Linked DNA regions of Methanococcus maripaludis. The main gene of each other region encodes a partner of the protein of the gene in region 3 in a complex. Links are inferred from orthologs where the notes say so. Each region holds a gene or a part of one and is shown on either strand. Other genes may lie near its edges. The genes, in order: MMJJ_RS03780, MMJJ_RS05565 and eif2g.

What was found.
Region 1: the proteins of eif2g (region 3) and MMJJ_RS03780 are in contact, whole or in part, in a crystal structure (PDB 2QMU), measured with the Saccharolobus solfataricus proteins. The link is inferred for Methanococcus maripaludis from one-to-one orthologs. Residues at the interface, in WP_009988771.1 of Saccharolobus solfataricus: Trp33, Pro65, Glu66, Gln148, Val151, Asp152, Val154, Ser155, Lys156, Ala159, Leu160, Tyr163, Arg164, Lys167, Ile180, Ile181, Pro182, Val183, Ser184, Leu186, His187, Ile189, Asn190, Asp192, Ser193; in WP_231918336.1 of Saccharolobus solfataricus: Met1, Leu2, Arg4, Leu5, Tyr6, Lys8, Leu9, Pro10, Ile106, Lys108, Lys109, Glu110, Lys111.
Region 2: the proteins of eif2g (region 3) and MMJJ_RS05565 are in contact, whole or in part, in a crystal structure (PDB 3CW2), measured with the Saccharolobus solfataricus proteins. The link is inferred for Methanococcus maripaludis from one-to-one orthologs. Residues at the interface, in WP_009988771.1 of Saccharolobus solfataricus: Asp222, Lys225, Pro226, Gly227, Thr228, Gln229, Phe230, Asn231, Leu233, Lys234, Gly235, Leu259, Phe273, Thr274, Lys275, Tyr300, Leu301, Asp302, Pro303, Ser304, Leu305, Lys307; in WP_009989173.1 of Saccharolobus solfataricus: Val185, Arg186, Thr187, Asn188, Glu189, Pro190, Leu191, Gly192, Val193, Glu194, Ile196, Lys197, Ile200, Ser201, Leu204, Ile217, Lys218, Ile219, Tyr220, Thr221, Ile222, Gly223, Ala224, Pro225, Tyr227.

What each region holds. Positions count from the first base shown.
Region 1 is NZ_CP026606.1:700,471-707,202, reverse strand. The notes cover bases 1,630-4,433. They hold MMJJ_RS03780 (translation initiation factor IF-2 subunit beta), read right to left. Parts: upstream 3,338-4,433; coding sequence 2,921-3,337; downstream 1,630-2,920. Other genes in these bases: MMJJ_RS03775 (50S ribosomal protein L15e), read left to right, coding at 3,564-4,148; MMJJ_RS03785 (60S ribosomal export protein NMD3), read right to left, coding at 1,775-2,863; MMJJ_RS03790 (homoserine kinase), read left to right, coding at 1,630-1,737. Also shown: MMJJ_RS03795 (PQQ-binding-like beta-propeller repeat protein), read left to right, coding at 1-708; more of MMJJ_RS03790, read left to right, coding at 832-1,629; MMJJ_RS03770 (hypothetical protein), read left to right, coding at 5,112-5,360; MMJJ_RS03765 (RNA-binding domain-containing protein), read left to right, coding at 5,620-6,081; hydrogenase maturation nickel metallochaperone HypA, read left to right, coding at 6,081-6,461; MMJJ_RS03755 (hypothetical protein), read left to right, coding at 6,660-6,732. UniProt on the Methanocaldococcus jannaschii protein: eIF-2 functions in the early steps of protein synthesis by forming a ternary complex with GTP and initiator tRNA.
Region 2 is NZ_CP026606.1:1,036,643-1,043,473, forward strand. What follows is about bases 1,970-4,872. They hold MMJJ_RS05565 (translation initiation factor IF-2 subunit alpha), read left to right. Parts: upstream 1,970-2,973; coding sequence 2,974-3,771; downstream 3,772-4,872. Other genes in these bases: MMJJ_RS05550 (hypothetical protein), read left to right, coding at 1,970-2,414; MMJJ_RS05555 (50S ribosomal protein L44e), read left to right, coding at 2,371-2,652; MMJJ_RS05560 (30S ribosomal protein S27e), read left to right, coding at 2,675-2,860; MMJJ_RS05570 (RNA-protein complex protein Nop10), read left to right, coding at 3,780-3,935; arfB (2-amino-5-formylamino-6-ribosylaminopyrimidin-4(3H)-one 5'-monophosphate deformylase), read left to right, coding at 3,941-4,606. Outside these bases: MMJJ_RS05540 (selenium metabolism-associated LysR family transcriptional regulator), read left to right, coding at 76-966; MMJJ_RS05545 (DNA polymerase sliding clamp), read left to right, coding at 1,041-1,793; more of MMJJ_RS05550, read left to right, coding at 1,827-1,969; more of MMJJ_RS05580, read left to right, coding at 4,873-5,071; MMJJ_RS05585 (hypothetical protein), read right to left, coding at 5,068-5,964; MMJJ_RS05590 (homoserine dehydrogenase), read right to left, coding at 6,173-6,831. UniProt on the Methanocaldococcus jannaschii protein: eIF-2 functions in the early steps of protein synthesis by forming a ternary complex with GTP and initiator tRNA.
Region 3 is NZ_CP026606.1:1,490,204-1,493,854, forward strand. The notes cover bases 861-3,647. They hold eif2g (translation initiation factor IF-2 subunit gamma), read right to left. Parts: upstream 2,977-3,647; coding sequence 1,744-2,976; downstream 861-1,743. Other genes in these bases: MMJJ_RS08125 (DNA double-strand break repair nuclease NurA), read right to left, coding at 861-1,707; MMJJ_RS08135 (30S ribosomal protein S6e), read right to left, coding at 3,138-3,512. Outside these bases: MMJJ_RS08120 (helix-turn-helix domain-containing protein), read right to left, coding at 1-507; more of MMJJ_RS08125, read right to left, coding at 643-860. UniProt on the Methanocaldococcus jannaschii protein: eIF-2 functions in the early steps of protein synthesis by forming a ternary complex with GTP and initiator tRNA.

The DNA.
Region 1 (6,732 bases), 790 kb from region 3 along the record:
ACTGAAAAGTGGAGATTTGATACAAAAAAAGCAATCGTATCAGACTTTACAATTTTTGAGGATATTTTATACGTAACTTCGCTTGATGGGCACTTATACGCAATAAACCCTGACGGAACTGAAAAATGGCGCTTTAAAACCAAAAAGGCGATATATGCAACACCAATAGTTTCAGAAGACGGAACAATTTATGTTGGTTCAAATGATAATTATTTATACGCAATAAACCCTGACGGAACTGAAAAATGGCGCTTTAAAACCAATGATGCGATAACATCTGCAGCTTCGATTGGAAAAGATGGAACAATTTATTTTGGTTCAGATAAAGTTTATGCAATAAACCCTGACGGAACTGAAAAATGGAATTTTTACGCAGGTTACTGGACTGTTACGAGGCCTGCAATTTCTGAAGATGGAACAATCTACGTAACTTCACTTGATGGGCACTTATACGCAATAAACCCTGACGGAACTGAAAAATGGCGCTTTAAAACTGGAAAACGTATTGAATCATCTCCGGTAATTGGAAACACTGATACAATCTATTTTGGATCATACGACGGACACTTATACGCAATAAACCCTGACGGAACTGAAAAATGGAATTTTGAGACAGGAAGCTGGATAATAGCCACTCCCGTAATAGATGAAAACGGAACAATCTATTTTGGAACGAGAAACGGGAAATTCTACGCACTATTTAATTAATATTTCTTTAATACCTTTTTTATTACGTTCAAAAGAGTGAATTCTTAAGTAGCATTTTTATATCTATTTTTACTTATTGTTTATTGAGCGATAAACAATATTCAGGATTATTTTGGTGGTATTATGAAAAAAGTAAAGGTATGTTCTCCGGGAACTTCTGCAAATCTCGGTCCAGGATACGATATTTTTGGGCTTGCCCTTTCAAATCCTTATGATATTGTAGAGGTTGAAAAAACAGAAAATGGTATCACTATATCTGTTGAAGGGGAAAAAGCAGAAGAAATACCTACAAACGTGGATGAAAATACTGCAGGCGTAGTTGCTAAAAAGATGATTCAAGATTTTAAAATCGAATCTGGAATTCATATTCATATAATTAAAGGAATAAAGCCAGGAAGCGGTCTTGGAAGCAGTTCTGCCTCATGTGCAGGAATTGCTTTTGCGTTAAATGAACTTTTTGAATTAAAATTATCCAAATTAGAGCTTGTTAAATATTCTTCACTCGGTGAGGCAGTTGCAGCAGGTGCACCTCACGCGGATAACGTAGCTCCTGCAATTTTTGGCGGATTTACCCTTACAACAAGTTATGAACCTTTGGAGGTACTTCACATCCCTGTGGACCTTGAAGTTTTGGTTGCACTTCCAAATATTCAGGTAAGTACAAAAACCGCAAGAGAAATACTTCCAAAAGAAATCCCGATAAAAGATATGGTAAACAATGTTGGAAAAGCTGCAGGGATGGTTTATGCATTATATAACAACGATCTAGATCTTTTTGGAAGATACATGTCAAAAGACTGCGTTGTTGAGCCATGTAGGGCCAATTTAATTGATGGTTATTCCGAAGTTAAAGAAAAAGTAAAAGATATGGTCTACGGTATAACGATTAGTGGTTCAGGACCTGCAATTATTACAATACCTAAAAAAGAACACGTAATTGATATCGAAAATATATTCAAGGATGTCTGGAACTGCCCAGTTTACTACACGAAAGTGGGGCCAGGATGTTACGTTGAAGAAATTGAATAATTTAAATTAAAAAATTTTTTTATTTTTTATTTTTTAGTTATTCTATAATTTCTAAGATCCTGTTAATTTCTTCGTTTTTAAATATTCTTATTTTATTTCCTTCTTTTACATTTTCAATCGAATTATTATACTCGTAAATCTCGTAATTTGAATCATCCATTGCTGTTATCGTATCAGGCGTAATTGAAATAACTGTTGCAGTTTCACAATCTTCTCCTTTTTTAATTAATTTTGCAGATTTATCGATTTCGTTCCAGACAAGTGCAATTTTATCCCCAAGTTCTACAGGTTCTAAATAAACTCTAGCTTCATTCAATGAGGAAACAACGTAAATTTTTTCATTATATTCTAAAATATCTCCAATTTTAAATTCTGGAATCCTAACAGCAACTGTGATTCGATACATGTCTTTTCCAGTATCTTTATCTACTCCAACGAGTTTTGCAGTTTCAATCGACTTTCCGCCGTATTTTGCTTTTATCGCTGATGCAATATTTCTTATAGCGCCCATTGAACCCATCTGATAGTCTAATCCTTCTTTTTGTGGAATATATTTTGAGATAAATGCCATCCTATCTTTATTAAGTCGTTTTCCAGCTTCATCTCTAACGAAGTCATCCAGTTCTATCCTTTCTTTATCATTTAAAAACCGGTTCATTGCCCTAACTTGGAGTGTCCCTTCATAGTAGTTTGACATGCATCTTGAACATCTTGGGCACTGCACCATGTCAAGATAAACTGTAATGTGTCTTTCTTCTTCTCTATCGTTATCTTCACCAACAAGCCTTCCTTTTGCAAAAACAACGGTGGGGATTTCTACACGGGACCTTTTTCCCCCTGGAAGTTGGCGTGGCTCTTGCGGCATTATTTCTACATCGATGCTCTTATTGGCCTTTTTTAAATTATCTTTAACTCCAAAATAAGCAATTTCTTCCATTATTTCGTATGTTTCCCTTTTTTGAGGGTCTTGCCAAAGTTTTCGTTTGTATGATCCACACATGTGGCATACTTCGACGTGGACCTCGTTATCGACTTTAATAAGCGGATTCATGTGGGTGTAGCAGATTTTGCAGAGTCCATCAAGAAGTTCGCCTTCATGACCGCATCGGTAGCAGAATCCTTTCATAATATCACCAAAAATGTAAAATTTATTAATTAAGTAAAAAAAGAAGAAAAAGAGTACTTATAAAGTCTTAACTGGTTTCATTGCACCACAAGCGGTACATTTCAAGAAGTGTATTCTTCCTTCTTTTACGATTTTTGTGTCCGGTTTTCCACATTCTGGACAGAGTACGTATTCGTTTACGTAGTTTTGGATTTTTTCATTTACCATTCTCCATCCAAATTTACCCTGCAAGATTAATCTAACACCTTCCATGTCTCCTGCGGTACCGAGTTCTTTCATTACGTATTTTGCAAATTCTTGTGGATCTCTTTCCATGAATTTTGCAATATCTTTGAAGTTTTTAATGATTGTCCTGTTTCCTTCTACAAAACTGTCTGCGGATGGAATTTCAAACCTTACGTCTTTGAAAACTTCTTCTGGAAGTTGTTCTCGCGCTCTTGTCAATAAACTGCTGTAATCGAAGTAGTCGACCATGTTTTCACCAAATTTAAATTAGAAACTAATAGTTGTAAAAAAGTGTACAAGTTCTAAACTTGTTTTCTAGTCCATTGTTTATATACTTGCCGTTAAATTAATATAGTTGTCACGATACATGATGTTAAGACTAGGTTATACTAGTAGTTTAGTGACGGGTGAATTCCCGTAGGGCATGTAGCATTAAGCTGAACCCATAAACAGAATCGACGAAACAAGTGATACTATGAGTATGTACAACTACGTGAAAGAAGCATGGAAAGTACCTGCTAACTCATACGTTAAAGAGTTACAATGGTCAAGAATGCAAGACTGGAGAAAAGAACCTTCAGTATTAAGAATTGAAAGACCTACAAGAATTGATAGGGCTAGAAACTTAGGATACAAAGCAAAACAAGGAATTGTTGTTGTAAGAGTTAGTGTTAGAAGAGGAGGTTTAAGAAAACCAAGACCAAAACACTCCAAAAAACCTGCAACATTAGGTATCAACAAAATTACAATGGCAAAATCCATTCAAAGAATTGCTGAAGAAAGAGCAGCTAAAAGATACCCTAACATGGAAGTATTAAACTCCTACTGGGTAGGACAAGATGGAAAACAAAAATGGTATGAAATAATCTTAGTTGATCCATGCCACCCATCAATCAAAAACGACAAATCCTACAGCTGGCTCTCCACCGGAAACCACAAAGGAAGAGCAAACAGAGGTTTAACCTCAGCTGGTAAAAAAGGAAGAGGATTAATGTACAAAGGAAAAGGTGCTGAAAAAGCAAGACCTGGTGTCAGAGCTAACGGCAAAAAAACGAAATAATTAACTTTCCTTTATTTTAATTCTTTTAATTAACTTTTTTAGTTTTTATTTTACTCGATTTTTATACGACAATTAATTTTTACTTTTTTGAAAGCCTGTATTTTAAAACAGCACGTACTTTTGATATTTTATTTTAGAAATAATAGTTAAAATTTATAGGATACCCATTAATTAATTTAATATATGGTATATACTTTTTTTAAAGTATTATGAATTTTGTGGCCCCCTATCCACAAAGTAGTCAATTTTATAGTTCTGTTGTGCATTTAACAGTAGATATCGTTTCGATTTTCGAAATGTATTTATAAAATAGAATATTATTTAAAATTGGTCCTGTTTTAGTTATTAAGGTATCTATTGTTATGAAATCCTTGATACGGTTAAATCCCCAATCATCACTAAAACAGGACCGCTTTTTTTATCAGGCCTATTAATATTTTTTTAGATTATTTGCGTTTAATAAATTTTAAAATAGATCATAATTGAAATTTGATTAAAAAGTAGTAATCTACCCAAATTTTTTAAAAAAATGATTTTTTTATTAACAAAAATATATTTTGATACAAAAAATAAGTTAAAAGTTTTGAATAAGGAATATGGGATCTAGTATATCTATTGTATACTTATTTATTCCTTTAATTCTATCCTCGAGTTAGTTAAAATCCCCATAATAACAACTCATAGGAACCGAAGTTCCGTTTTATCCTATTATTTGACTCAGTACTAATAGTTTACGATCAAAACGGCATATGACGTTATATTTGGGACAGCATGGATTTTAATTCAATATAACGTTTTGGAGCATTTTCGCATGAAATAGTGTTTAACGTGAAAGGTTAGTATATAATAACTTTTTTTAATTTCCAAGAATAATAATTAAATAGTCATTAAAAACATAATTTAATATGTCGGGGATTTACGTGTAATTTAAATATTTTGAATTTTTTTAGGTGGGGGATTAGCATGAATCAAGATGAAAAACAATTTAAAAAAATTCTTTTAGATAGTCTTTTCATATCATGTATTATTATAGCGATTCCGGCGATTTTGTGTTTATTTGGGGCAGGGCACTGTACTTTGGGCCTATTTTTTGGAGCAATACTCACTTTTTTAGTTGGAATAATGGTGCTATTTAGAAAAGATGAAATTATTTCACTTATTCTTGGAGGGAGGCGTAAGTATCACATTAAAAAGTTAAAAAGTGAAGATTAAATTAATTTTTAAAAAAGTATTTTTCGCATAAATTCTTTATTTTGTAAATTTTTAGATTAAATGTTATTAAAAACTCTTAAAGTTGCGAAACTGTTAAATTTCTAGTCTTTTGATTATTTTTTGCAATATTTAGTTTTTTATTAAATTATTTCTGTTCTGGTAATTTTAACACCTGCGGTATATTTTTAATATAATTCGTTTATATATTAATGGTAACTGTCGACTTATCCGGATTTAACCTATAAAGGTGTTTATGAAAATGGTAAATAACATCACAATATCAACGATTGCAAACGCAACCGAAGACGAAGAAAAAGTTCTCGATTCAATAGTTTTCTTTTTACCTGAAATAATTGAAGAAGACGATTTAGAAACCGAGACTGTAGAAACAGAAGGAAATTTTGGAAATCCTATTGAAATCCACACCGTTAAAATTTCTGGAAAAAAAGCAAAATTGGTATTTAATTATATTATTGATTTGATAAAAAGCGACGAAAGAAATGTAAACCGATTAAAAAAGGAACTTGATAGCAGGATCGAGAAAAATAAACTTTATTTAAGATTCGATAAACAGAAAGCATATCTTGAAGAATGCAAACTTTTTGATGGGGACGATACCGTAAGAATCGTGGTAAATTTCAAAATTTTTGTTCCAAGCGGAAAAGAAGAAAAAGTAAAAGAAAGGGTTTTGGAAAGGCTTGATAAAAGAGGTGTTTTTTAATGCACGAACTCTCATATGCAACGTCAGTACTAAACGCGATTCTTGATGCGGTAAAACAGCAGGAAGAACTCGGTAGAAAAGTAATAAAAGTAAATGATATAAATCTTGAAATTGGGGACCTCACATTAATAAGTCTGGATCAATTACAGTTTGTTTTTGAGGTTATTTCAGAAGATACTATCTGTAAAGGTGCAGAATTAAAAGCAGAAATGGTAAAACCAAAAATTTTCTGCAATGACTGTGAATTCGAGGGAAATTTAGATACTAAAGACGAACTTGAAGTAGTATGTCCAAAATGTGAATCAAGAAACATTAAATTGAAAGGCGGGAAAGAATTTAACATAGTAAATGCGACGATTGAATTTGACGACGAAGAATAATTCTTTTTTATACTTATTCAATTAGTTTTTATTTTAACGTTTATATAGTATCTTTTAAATAATGTTATTTGTTGAAATTTGGATGATTTCAAATGCAAAGATTGATATTCTGTTACTTCAAAGTGATGAAAGGATTTTAATATATAACCAAATAATTAACCTGCAAAAACCCGAAGTTCCCTTGTTTTGGTGTACAAAATGAAAAAAGAAATTAAATTAAAAGAACTTTCGAATAATATCGTAAAATCACTTCTGGAAAATCCTGACAAAC
Region 2 (6,831 bases), 450 kb from region 3 along the record:
TAATGACATTGTATATATATTAGTTTTTCTAATAGTATCTACTTATAAGAATAAACGTATAATAATAGTGATACCATGGACCCAAAAATCAGTTATTTTCAAACATTTTTATTTGCGGCAAAGACTAAAAGCTTTTCTAAAGCTGCGAAAAAATTGGGAGTCACCCAAGGAACTGTAAGCAACCATATATCTGTTTTAGAGAAATTCTTTGATGCACAGCTTTTTTTGAGGACTCCTGAAGGAGTTGATTTAACTACTGAAGGAAACATCCTCTATGAAAATGCAGAAAAGTTGCTTGAAAATATATCTAATGCAAAACAGCAGATGAGAATTCTGCACGAACATCCTGAAGGCTTAATTCGGATTGCTGCAAGTACTACCCCTGGAGAACATCTACTACCAAGTATAATTAAAGACTATACTAAAGTTTATCGAGATGTGTCTTTTCAGATTCAAATTACGGATTCTGAAAAATGTTTCAAGCTTTTAGAAGACAGGGCAGTTGACATAATTGCAGTTGGAAATATTTATGATGGATCATACGAAAGCGAAGTAATCGGAAAAGATAGGCTCGTACTCGTAGTTCCTCCAGAACATGAACTTGCGAAAAAAGGAGTCGCAAAACTTTCAGATATATTAAAAGAAGATTACATCGATAGAGAAGTTGGATCCGGTACAAGAGAGATATTTGTAGACGCACTTCAAGATAAAGGCTATTCAATGATGGATTTACACACGATAATGAGCCTTGGAAGCAATTCTTCGATAATTACTGCAGTTTCAGAAGGATACGGTATATCAATTATTTCAGAAATCCCTGCAAAAAAAGCGGCAGATGCAGGACAGCTAAAAATAGTGCCTATTGAGGATTTAGATCTTACTCGATACATGTATCTTGTAAAGGGTAAAAAACCAAGAAACCCAAGTGCAATAAAATCATTCTGGGACTTTGTGTCAGGAAAATAATTTTGAATCACTTAAAAAACCATATATATTTTTTGTATAATAATTCATATGAATTAAAAATCACTGGTGAGTGAATGTTCAGGGCTACATGTAATACAAGAGATTTTAAAAAAGTTATAAATGCAACCAGCAATTTAGTAGATGAAATTTGTTTTGAAGTGGACGAAAACGGGATCAAGGCAAGCGCAATGGACCCGTCGCACGTGGCGTTAGTGAGCATGGAAATGCCAAAAGACGTTTTTGAAGAATATGAAGGCGATATTCAAGATATCGGAATTGATTTAGAAGCACTTAAAAAAATCATTGCAAGAGGAAGGGGCGACGAAAAATTAATCCTGGATCTTGATGTAGAAAAAAATAAATTAAATATTACTTTTAAAAGCAACGTTACAAGGAAGTTTTCAATCGCGTTATACGATGTTTCATCAAGTAATTTAAAAGTTCCGGACATCGAATATCCAAACAGCGTTTCAATCAAAGCGGGTGCATTTGTTGAAGCATTAAAAGATGCAGAACTTGTAAATGACCACATAACCTTGAAAATCGATGAAAATAAATTTGTAATTTATTCAAAAGGCGATTTAAACCAGAGTGAAACCGTATTTGACAACAGCATTGACGATGACGACAACGCTCTTGCAGACTTTAACATGGGTGAAGCTTCAAGAAGTACTTTCAATTTAGCTTATTTAAAAGATTTAACAAAATCAACCGCTGCAGAAGATCTTTTAAAAATATATCTTGGTTCTGATATGCCTGTAAAAATCGAGTACGAAGTAAGCGGTTCAAAACTTGTATTCTTACTTGCACCAAGAATTGAATCCTAAATTTATTTTTTTTAGAATAATAACGTGAAAAACATGTATAAGAAAATAAGGGATGCATTTTTCAACGAATTTTTTAAAGAAGGACTAAATGATCTTCCGGAAAATTTTTACAAAGATGCCCGAAACTATCTCGAGACAATCGATGATAAAATTAAATTTGAAAGGGTAAAATACTACTTAAATAATCTTTTAAGTTTTAGAATTTATAAGGTAAACTGTTTAAAAGAAAGCCCAAATAAGTTCACGCCCGATGAAAAACGGGTCGTAGCTTTTATCGAAGAAACGTGCTGTGGATCTGGAAATGAAGATTACATTTCAAAAATAGATGAATCCGATAAAAAAAAAGCCAAATTTTCAGCTAATTTAGATAAACCGGAAGAAAAAACCGATAAGTGTCAAATACCAAAACATATAAATACTGAAAGTGATATTGATATTGTAAGAGTCATCACTAAGTTCCCCTGCTTTACAGATGGGAATTTACAGTATGTTTTACACAAAAATGACGTTATCTCTTTGGATAGGAAATTTTCAAAGATTTTAGAGAAACACAATATTATCAAACGGGTGAACATTCATGAAGATGAAAAAAAAGATAAACAGATATTGCCCATACTGTAAAAAGCACACCGCACACACAGTAGAACGAGCTAAAAAAAGAAAAGCTAGCGAATTGAAATGGGGTCAAAGACAGTTTAGACGAGTTACTGCAGGATACGGAGGGTACCCAAGACCTTTACCTGGAGGAGCTAAACCAATTAAAAAATTGGATTTAAGATACAAATGTTCCGAATGCGGAAAAATGCACACAAGAAGCAACGGCGGCTTCAGAGCAAGAATGTTTGAATTAACAGAATAATTAAGAAAAACGGTGAGAAAACATGCAATTAATCTCAAAACCTAAAAGCAGATTTTTAAAAGTTCAGTGCACTGACTGCAACAATGAACAAGTTATCTTTGGATGCCCTTCAACAGAAGTTAAATGTGCAGCATGCGGTAAAATCATTGCTGAACCAAAGGCATCAAAAGGTGCAATCAAAGCAAAAATCTTAGAAGTATTACAATAACTCTTTTTATTCTTTTTTAAACGTCTTTAAAATTAGTTCAATTTTATAATTGTTTAAATACTAGTGAGTATAAACACTCCATATGCTTATTATAAGATAATCAAGGTGGAATCATGAGAAACGATTTTCCTGAAGAAGGGGACATTATAATCGGAAATGTTATCGACGTTAAATCTTTTGGGGCATTTATCGAACTTTTAGAGTATCCTGGGAAGGAAGGAATGGTTCACATTTCTGAAGTTTCTTCTGGATGGATTAAAAATATAAGAGACCATATCAAAAAGGGTCAGAGAGTAGTTGCAAAGGTAATGAGAGTAACTCCTCATAAAAACCAGATAGATCTTTCATTAAAAAGGGCAACTGATCAGCAGAAAAAAGTTAAGGTTCAGGAATGGAAGAGATTCCAAAGAGCTGAAAAATTACTCCAGTTTGCTTCAGAAAAACTTGGAAAAACAATCGAAGAAGGATGGGAAGCTGCAGGATATCCTTTAATTGACGAATTCGGTGAATTATACGATGCGTTCGAATCGATTGTAATTGAAGGAAAAGAAGTTTTAGATGAACTCGAAACACCACTTCCACAAGAATGGGCAGACGTAATTTACGAAATTGCAAGTGAAAACATAGAACTTTCAAGCGTTAAAGTGTCAGGAATAGTTACACTTACAACGACCGAGCCAACTGGTGTAAAAATCATTAAAAACGGTTTGAAAAAAGCTTTAAAAGCAAATCCTTACGAGGACGTGGAAGTAAATATCACTTACATCGGAGCTCCAAAATATAGGGTAGAAGTACTTTCACCAGACTATAAAAGCGGAGAAGACGTGCTTAGAAGAGTATCTGAAGAAGCAATCGACTTTATAAAAAAACACGCTGGCGGAACTGGAAGCTTTGTAAGGGTTGAAGAGTAATTGATACTATGAAAATGAAAAAATGCCCTAAATGTGGAAAATACACATTGAAAGATTTTTGTAGTGAATGCAACGAAAAATCCGTTACAGTGAAACCTCCAAGATTTTCCCCAGTAGATAAATACGGAAAATACAGAAGAGCTCTTAAAAAAGCCAAAATGTGAAATTTATGGTTGATTTGAGATATTCTTCAGGAAATATTTTCAGTGAATCGGTCCACGAAATAGGAATTATTGCGCTTGGATCATTTCTTGAAAATCACGGTTCTGCCCTTCCAATCGATACCGATGCAAAAATTGCATCATACATCGCATTGAATGTTTCAATTATTACCGGAGCAAAATTTTTGGGGGTAGTTCTCCCTTCAACAGAATATTCTTACGTGAAACACGGTATTCACGATTCCATCAAAGATGTAATTAATTATATCAAATATCTGGTTGAAAATGGTAGAAAAATCGGGATTAAAAAATTCCTGATTATAAACTGCCACGGTGGAAACATCATAATCGAAGATGAACTTTTAAAATTAAATTCTAAAGACTGTTTTATCACGATGAAAAGTGTCTGTTTAACCCATGCATCAACTGAAGAAGTATCTTTGGGGTATGCCGTTGGAATACTTTCAGAAGATAAAATGAAGACCCACGATCCAAAAGTATATGGTGAAATTGGAATGGTCGGCCTAACAGAAGCACGGGAAAAAAATGAAGCTATAGATTTAGAAGCAAAATCTGTGGAAGAAAATGGTGTTTTTTTAGATAAAGTTAATGGAAAATCCCTTTTAAACGATTTAATTAATAATTATGTTGAAATTGTTAAAAATATGATTTAGGTGATTTATATGTGGGAAAATTCCCCTTCACACATCTGCAGAGGTGGCGATTTAAGAGGACTTGCATTTTGCTGCCCTCCTGTAAAGTACTGCCCATTACATAAAGCGTTAGAATCAATTGAAATGCCAGTAGAAGAATTTTCAAAAATAAAGCAGGATTTTGGAAGTAGGACTAGACTAGGACTTGGTAAAAATACCTGTTTTGGAAGTTTGATCTGGTGCTGTAAAATCACAAAACCATGCCCATTTAGGGATAGTGCAATGCTTGCAATCGACATGGGTGAAGACGAGTACATGGAACTTAAAAAAGAACTCGCAGAAGAAATAATCAGAAAATCAAAATTGTTTGAAGAAGGCGTTAAAGCTTTGGAAGAACAGGGAATTTCAAGAGAGGATGCAGAAAAAGCAATTTTGGAAACTGGCGACTTAAAAAAAGCATATGAAATTGTTAAAAAACAAATTTAATTAACATCTTTTATTTTCGCGTTTTTGAACTCTTTAATGTTTTTAAATTCGTCTTCGCTTAATTCGTAGATTTTAAAGACGGTATTATTTAATATACAGAAATTTTTAATCATCCTGTAAGCTTTATCTCCGTCATAATTTTCTAAAAAAGCCATGATCGGGGATTTATCGTTTGACACAATCACCGCATTTTTTTCAACAATTTCTACAATTGATGGATTTTTAGGAAGTATATTATATAAAGAATCATTTTCAACAATTTTTGGTGATTTTTCTTTAATTTTTTCTACTAATTCTTCGAAAGATACGAAATTTTTCAACAATGCATCTTTATTTTCGCCCAATATTTCATCCAAGTCCTGTTTTGATATTTTTTCAGGGCATATTTTTACATCGCTCACTGCAAAAATAGTCTTTAATTTACTCAATGCTTTTGGACCAACAAGGATTTTATCTTTTTTCTGATATATTGCGGCAATTTCTTCTTTATTTGAAAATAGAATGGTTCCTATCTCTTCTTTGTATTTTCTAGGAAATAGTGTAACTTTAAAAAGTCCGTATCCAACGTAATTTTCAATATTTCCATAAACATCTACGAAAATATCTTTTGGACTACTCTTTTCATCAAGATTATTTACGGACACTCTTTCGAGTAATTTATTTACTCGATTAGAACTCATATTTATGGCATCAATCTGGAATTCTTCAGGAATACTTTTAAAAATATCATTTAAATCCATTTTTTTGTCATTTAAACTAGAAAAAACAAGTTTTGAGTTTATGTAGTATAATTTAGCATTATCAAGGGAGATAATTCCTGTAAAATTGTTCAAAATAGATATTAACTCTTTTAAATCAGGAATTCCTCCTTTTTTAGAGTACATTTTTTCCATAAAACCCACCAAAAATATAAAACGGCGCAGGGGGGGAATCGAACCCCGAATTCCAACGGAACTCGACGGATCTGAAGTCCGCCCTCATCTACCAAGATAAGCACCCCGTGCCACGAAGCCAAGATATAAACTCTTTTTAAAGATATATAAGTCTTTTTGTTTACTTTCCTTTTAAACTTTATTAAAAAACGTTTTAAAAAAAGAGTTATTAATTTTTAATAGTCTGGTGAATATTTATTAAATCGCTTAATATGGCAGATGCAGTTTCAATATCTCCTGCACCAGTTCCTACAACTACGATATCGTTTGCAAGATCTGTATCAAACATTGCAACATTTAAACAGCCCATAACATTTAAGGGGCTGTCAACAGGTACAAGTTTTGGGCAAACTTCGAGTTTTTTGTCGGTAACTTCGCCTATTAATTTTATTGTATGGCCACTTTTATTTGCCATGACGAGTGCTTCAGGAGTAATTCTTGTTATTCCTTCTAAATTTACGTCTTTAATTGTTACATCTCGTCCAAATATTGAATTTGCCAAAATTACAATTTTTGCAGCAGTATCAAGTCCGCTGATGTCTTGGTGGGGATTTGTTTCCGCAATTCCAAGTTCTTGAGCTTCTTTTAATACCGTATCAAAATCAAGCTGTTCTTTTTCCATTTTGGTTAAAATGTAGTTTGTAGTCCCGTTTAAAATTCCTTTTATTAATTTAACATCGTTTCCTGCCAATGTTTCCTTTGCAAGATTGATTATCGGCATTGCACCACCGACTGAAGCTTCGTATCTGAAACATAATTTATTTTTTTCTGCAGCAGTTACTAATTCTTTAAATGAAACTGCAAGAGGGCCTTTGTTTGCACTCACGA
Region 3 (3,651 bases):
AGAAACTTCGGTAAAAATCAATGCCCTTTCGGTTGTCCAACCGTATAGATTTAAAAAATCTTGACCGTTCATTTCTAAAATAGCTTTAACACTGTCTACAACAGTATGGCCAAATAGCTGGTTACTTAGATTGTTTTCGCCACAGATTACTTTTCCTTCGATTGTGGAAAGTAATTCTTTGACTCCAATTGGGTTTTGGTATTCTTTAATCTGTAAAATCGCCTTCATCGAGGTAGGGTTCAACACCTTGCTCAATGCTTTTATGGTATGCCCGCCTCTTTCTTTGTCAATTTCTAAGAGTGCATATACATATTTTTTGACGATATTTACTCCTGGATTTTTTCTTCTGCCAACTTCGTAATCACTGATTACAGATGGGGAGACATCTAGGTACCTTGCAGTTTCTATCTGCGGTATGCCAAACATTTCTCTCCATTTTTTCATGGCTTTACCGATATCTTCGGACAATACAATTTCTCCCATGATATGTATCGCTATTTTCTCCATGGCAGTATATGTGAGCTAATTCTTATATAAATATTTCGATTTAAAATAAAATATCATTCGATATATGTCGAAGTGGTCAAAAATGAAAATCCAAAAATCAGTTATTTAAATTTGAAAAAATAGTTTTAAAATAGATTAATATTCTAAATTTGAGTCTCTGTCCGTTTTTTCGTAGATTCCAAGGAGTTTTGCAAACTTTTCAATCTCTTTTTTCTCAATTTTTACATTTTCGTGAGACTTTTTCAAAATGTAAGGATAGCCTGAAACAGATATTTTTTGAATATTTGAAAAGAAATCTTCGTCTAATTCTTCAAAAGATGTGATACAAAGCGTTCCATTATTGTTATCAAGTTTTAAAAATTGGTAGTTCAATTTTTTAAGGTCAATTCCAAATTTTTTAAAGTATTCAACGTTTTTGTAGAAATTTTTATTTATTTTTTCGTCAACGAGATCGAGTGGTTTTGAATATCCTGAATTTTTGCATCTTGAAAATATTGCAAGGTCGGGAATGAGTGCATCTTTGAAATAAATATTCATTTTTGAAGTTTTTGCAACACCTACAATTTTTTCACGATATTTTAAAATTTCAGATAATAATATTAAATATTCAAGCTGTTCGAGTATAATTTTTTCCTCTTCACTAAATTTTGAATTATTTGAAATTTCAACGCTCGAGTTAATGTTTTTAGAGTCGATTTCTTCAAAAATCTTATTTTTTAATTCTTCTCCATAAAGTTCATAATATTTGAAAATACTATTTTCTAAACTTTCCCCGTTAATTGAAATCTTGTTGTTTGTTTGAATTAACAGGGAATATAGTGAGCCATCGTAGAGATAGTAGTCAATATCTTCATTTTTTAAATTCCACAATGCAATCTTTAATTCCATATTGAGCATGTAAAGACTTAATCTGCTCTGAACGTACCTGTAGGGTAAAATTATATTCGAATCCCACGAAGAAACCGATTTTTCTACTTTTCCGCCGGTTTTTTGAATATATGAAACAGCACCTGAAATGTAGAGGCAGTAATTTATATAATCGATTTTATTGAAACTTCCATCCCCTCCTGCAAAAACTGCGTTAGAATGGTTATTAAAATCGCAATTATTCCAGTAACTTTTATAATCAAAGTTAAAATCGATATTTTTTATTTTAGAACATATTTCCTCCTTTTTAGAGAGGAGTTTTGAATAGTCCATAAAATACACCTGAATGTTAAAAAAATAATAAAAAAGTTATAATATTATTCCGTATCCGATCAATCTCCATCTTGATCCGATTTTTCTGCTTATTGCAACTCTGTCGCCCTTATCAGCACATACTGGTAATTTTAATTTAATTTCTGCTCTATCGGGTCTTGCAGAAACTGTTACTCCAACTGTTGTTGAGGTTCCTACATTTAACATCAAAACTTCGTTTGTTTTTAATGGTTCGATCACGAGTTCATCTTGGGATCCGACGACTCTTTCAAGAAGTTGTGGTTCTATTTCCATCTTTTCTAATGTTTCAGGAAGTGTTCCAGGAATTCCTGCTAAACTACCGCTTAGTGCATCAGATTTTGTCAAGTTTGGATCAAGTTCAGTTCCAACACCAATTAGCCCACCAGGGTATGCGGTTTTCAATTTTTTACTGCCAACACCCAATGATATAATTTTAGTTATTATTGGAACCCAGTGAGTTTTGTTTCCTTCGGTTACTTTGATACCAGGTTTTATTTCAAGTTCGTCCCCAACTTTTAAGGCACCTTGGATGATACTTCCCCCGATAACGCCACCTTTTAAGTCTTTTATTTCAGAACCCGGTTTATTTACGTCAAAACTTCTTGCAACATATAATTTTGGATTTACTGTTTCGTCTCTTTCAGGGGTAGGGATAAAGTCCTGAATTGCTTTTAAAAGCACATCTAAATTTGCACCGTGGTGTGCTGAAACAGGGATGATTGGAGCATTTTCTGCAACTGTTCCTTTTGTAAATTCTTTAATTTGGTTGTAGTTTTCAACCGCAGCTTCTTCAGATACGAGGTCGATTTTATTTTGAACTATAATTATCTTTTCAACACCAAGTGCATCAAGTGCCATCAAGTGCTCTTTTGTTTGAGGTTGCGGACATTCTTCGCTTGCGGCAATAACTAAAATTGCACCATCCATAAGTGAAGCTCCTGAAAGCATGGTAGCCATCAGTGTTTCGTGTCCTGGAGCATCAACAAATGATATTTTTCTAAGTGTCTGTAATTTGCCACCACAAGAGTCGCATTTTTTACCGACAGTATAGCATTCTGGTTCATCGCATGTTTCGCATTTTTTTATTTCACAGTCTGCATACCCGAGTCTTATTGAAATTCCTCTTTTAAGCTCTTCACTGTGTGTGTCAGTCCATACTCCTGTTAATTTCCTTGTTAAACTCGTTTTTCCGTGGTCTACGTGACCTACCATTCCGATATTAACTTCTGATTGGTTGGATGCTGCCATTTTATCCCTCGCACAATTTTTTAGTTTTTTAAATTACAAGAATACTTGAAAATCCATATAAAAATGACGTTAAAACTATAATCACTTTATGGCTAATACTTTATATAGATATATAATCTTTAAAAAAGCCTGACCAATTAAAAGAGAAAAAAAGAGTTAATTTATTCGGTACTTTCAGGTTCTCCACCGAGAGGTGCTGAACCGTATTCCACAACTTTTGTGTTGATTAATGTAATATCTTTTGAGATTGTGTTTCCTCTTAAGCTTTTTCTTCTTCTAAGACCTTTTTCTTTAACGTTGTATCCTGGTCCTTCTTTTAAGAGTACTCTCATTTTCATAGCGCCGTGAATGTCGTGTCTCATTGCAAATCCACATCTGTCGGATCCGCCTGTGATTTTTAATTTGTAGCCTTCTAATTCAACAATTGAACCGCTGATTTCATCACCGATTTTTTTACCGATAAGTGCATTGGATTCTGTTTCGAATTGGTATGATTTTCCTGTTTTAGAATCTGATACAACAACTTTAAAAGCCATGATATTACCTCGTTTTTGTTTCAATATACCTTGTTTCAAATCGTTCGCGAAAAAGCTCTAAAAATTTATTTTTCCAAAAATTTTCCTAAATTCCCGTCTTTGTTCTATTACTAACTTATTACTTTTATAGTTTTTGGCA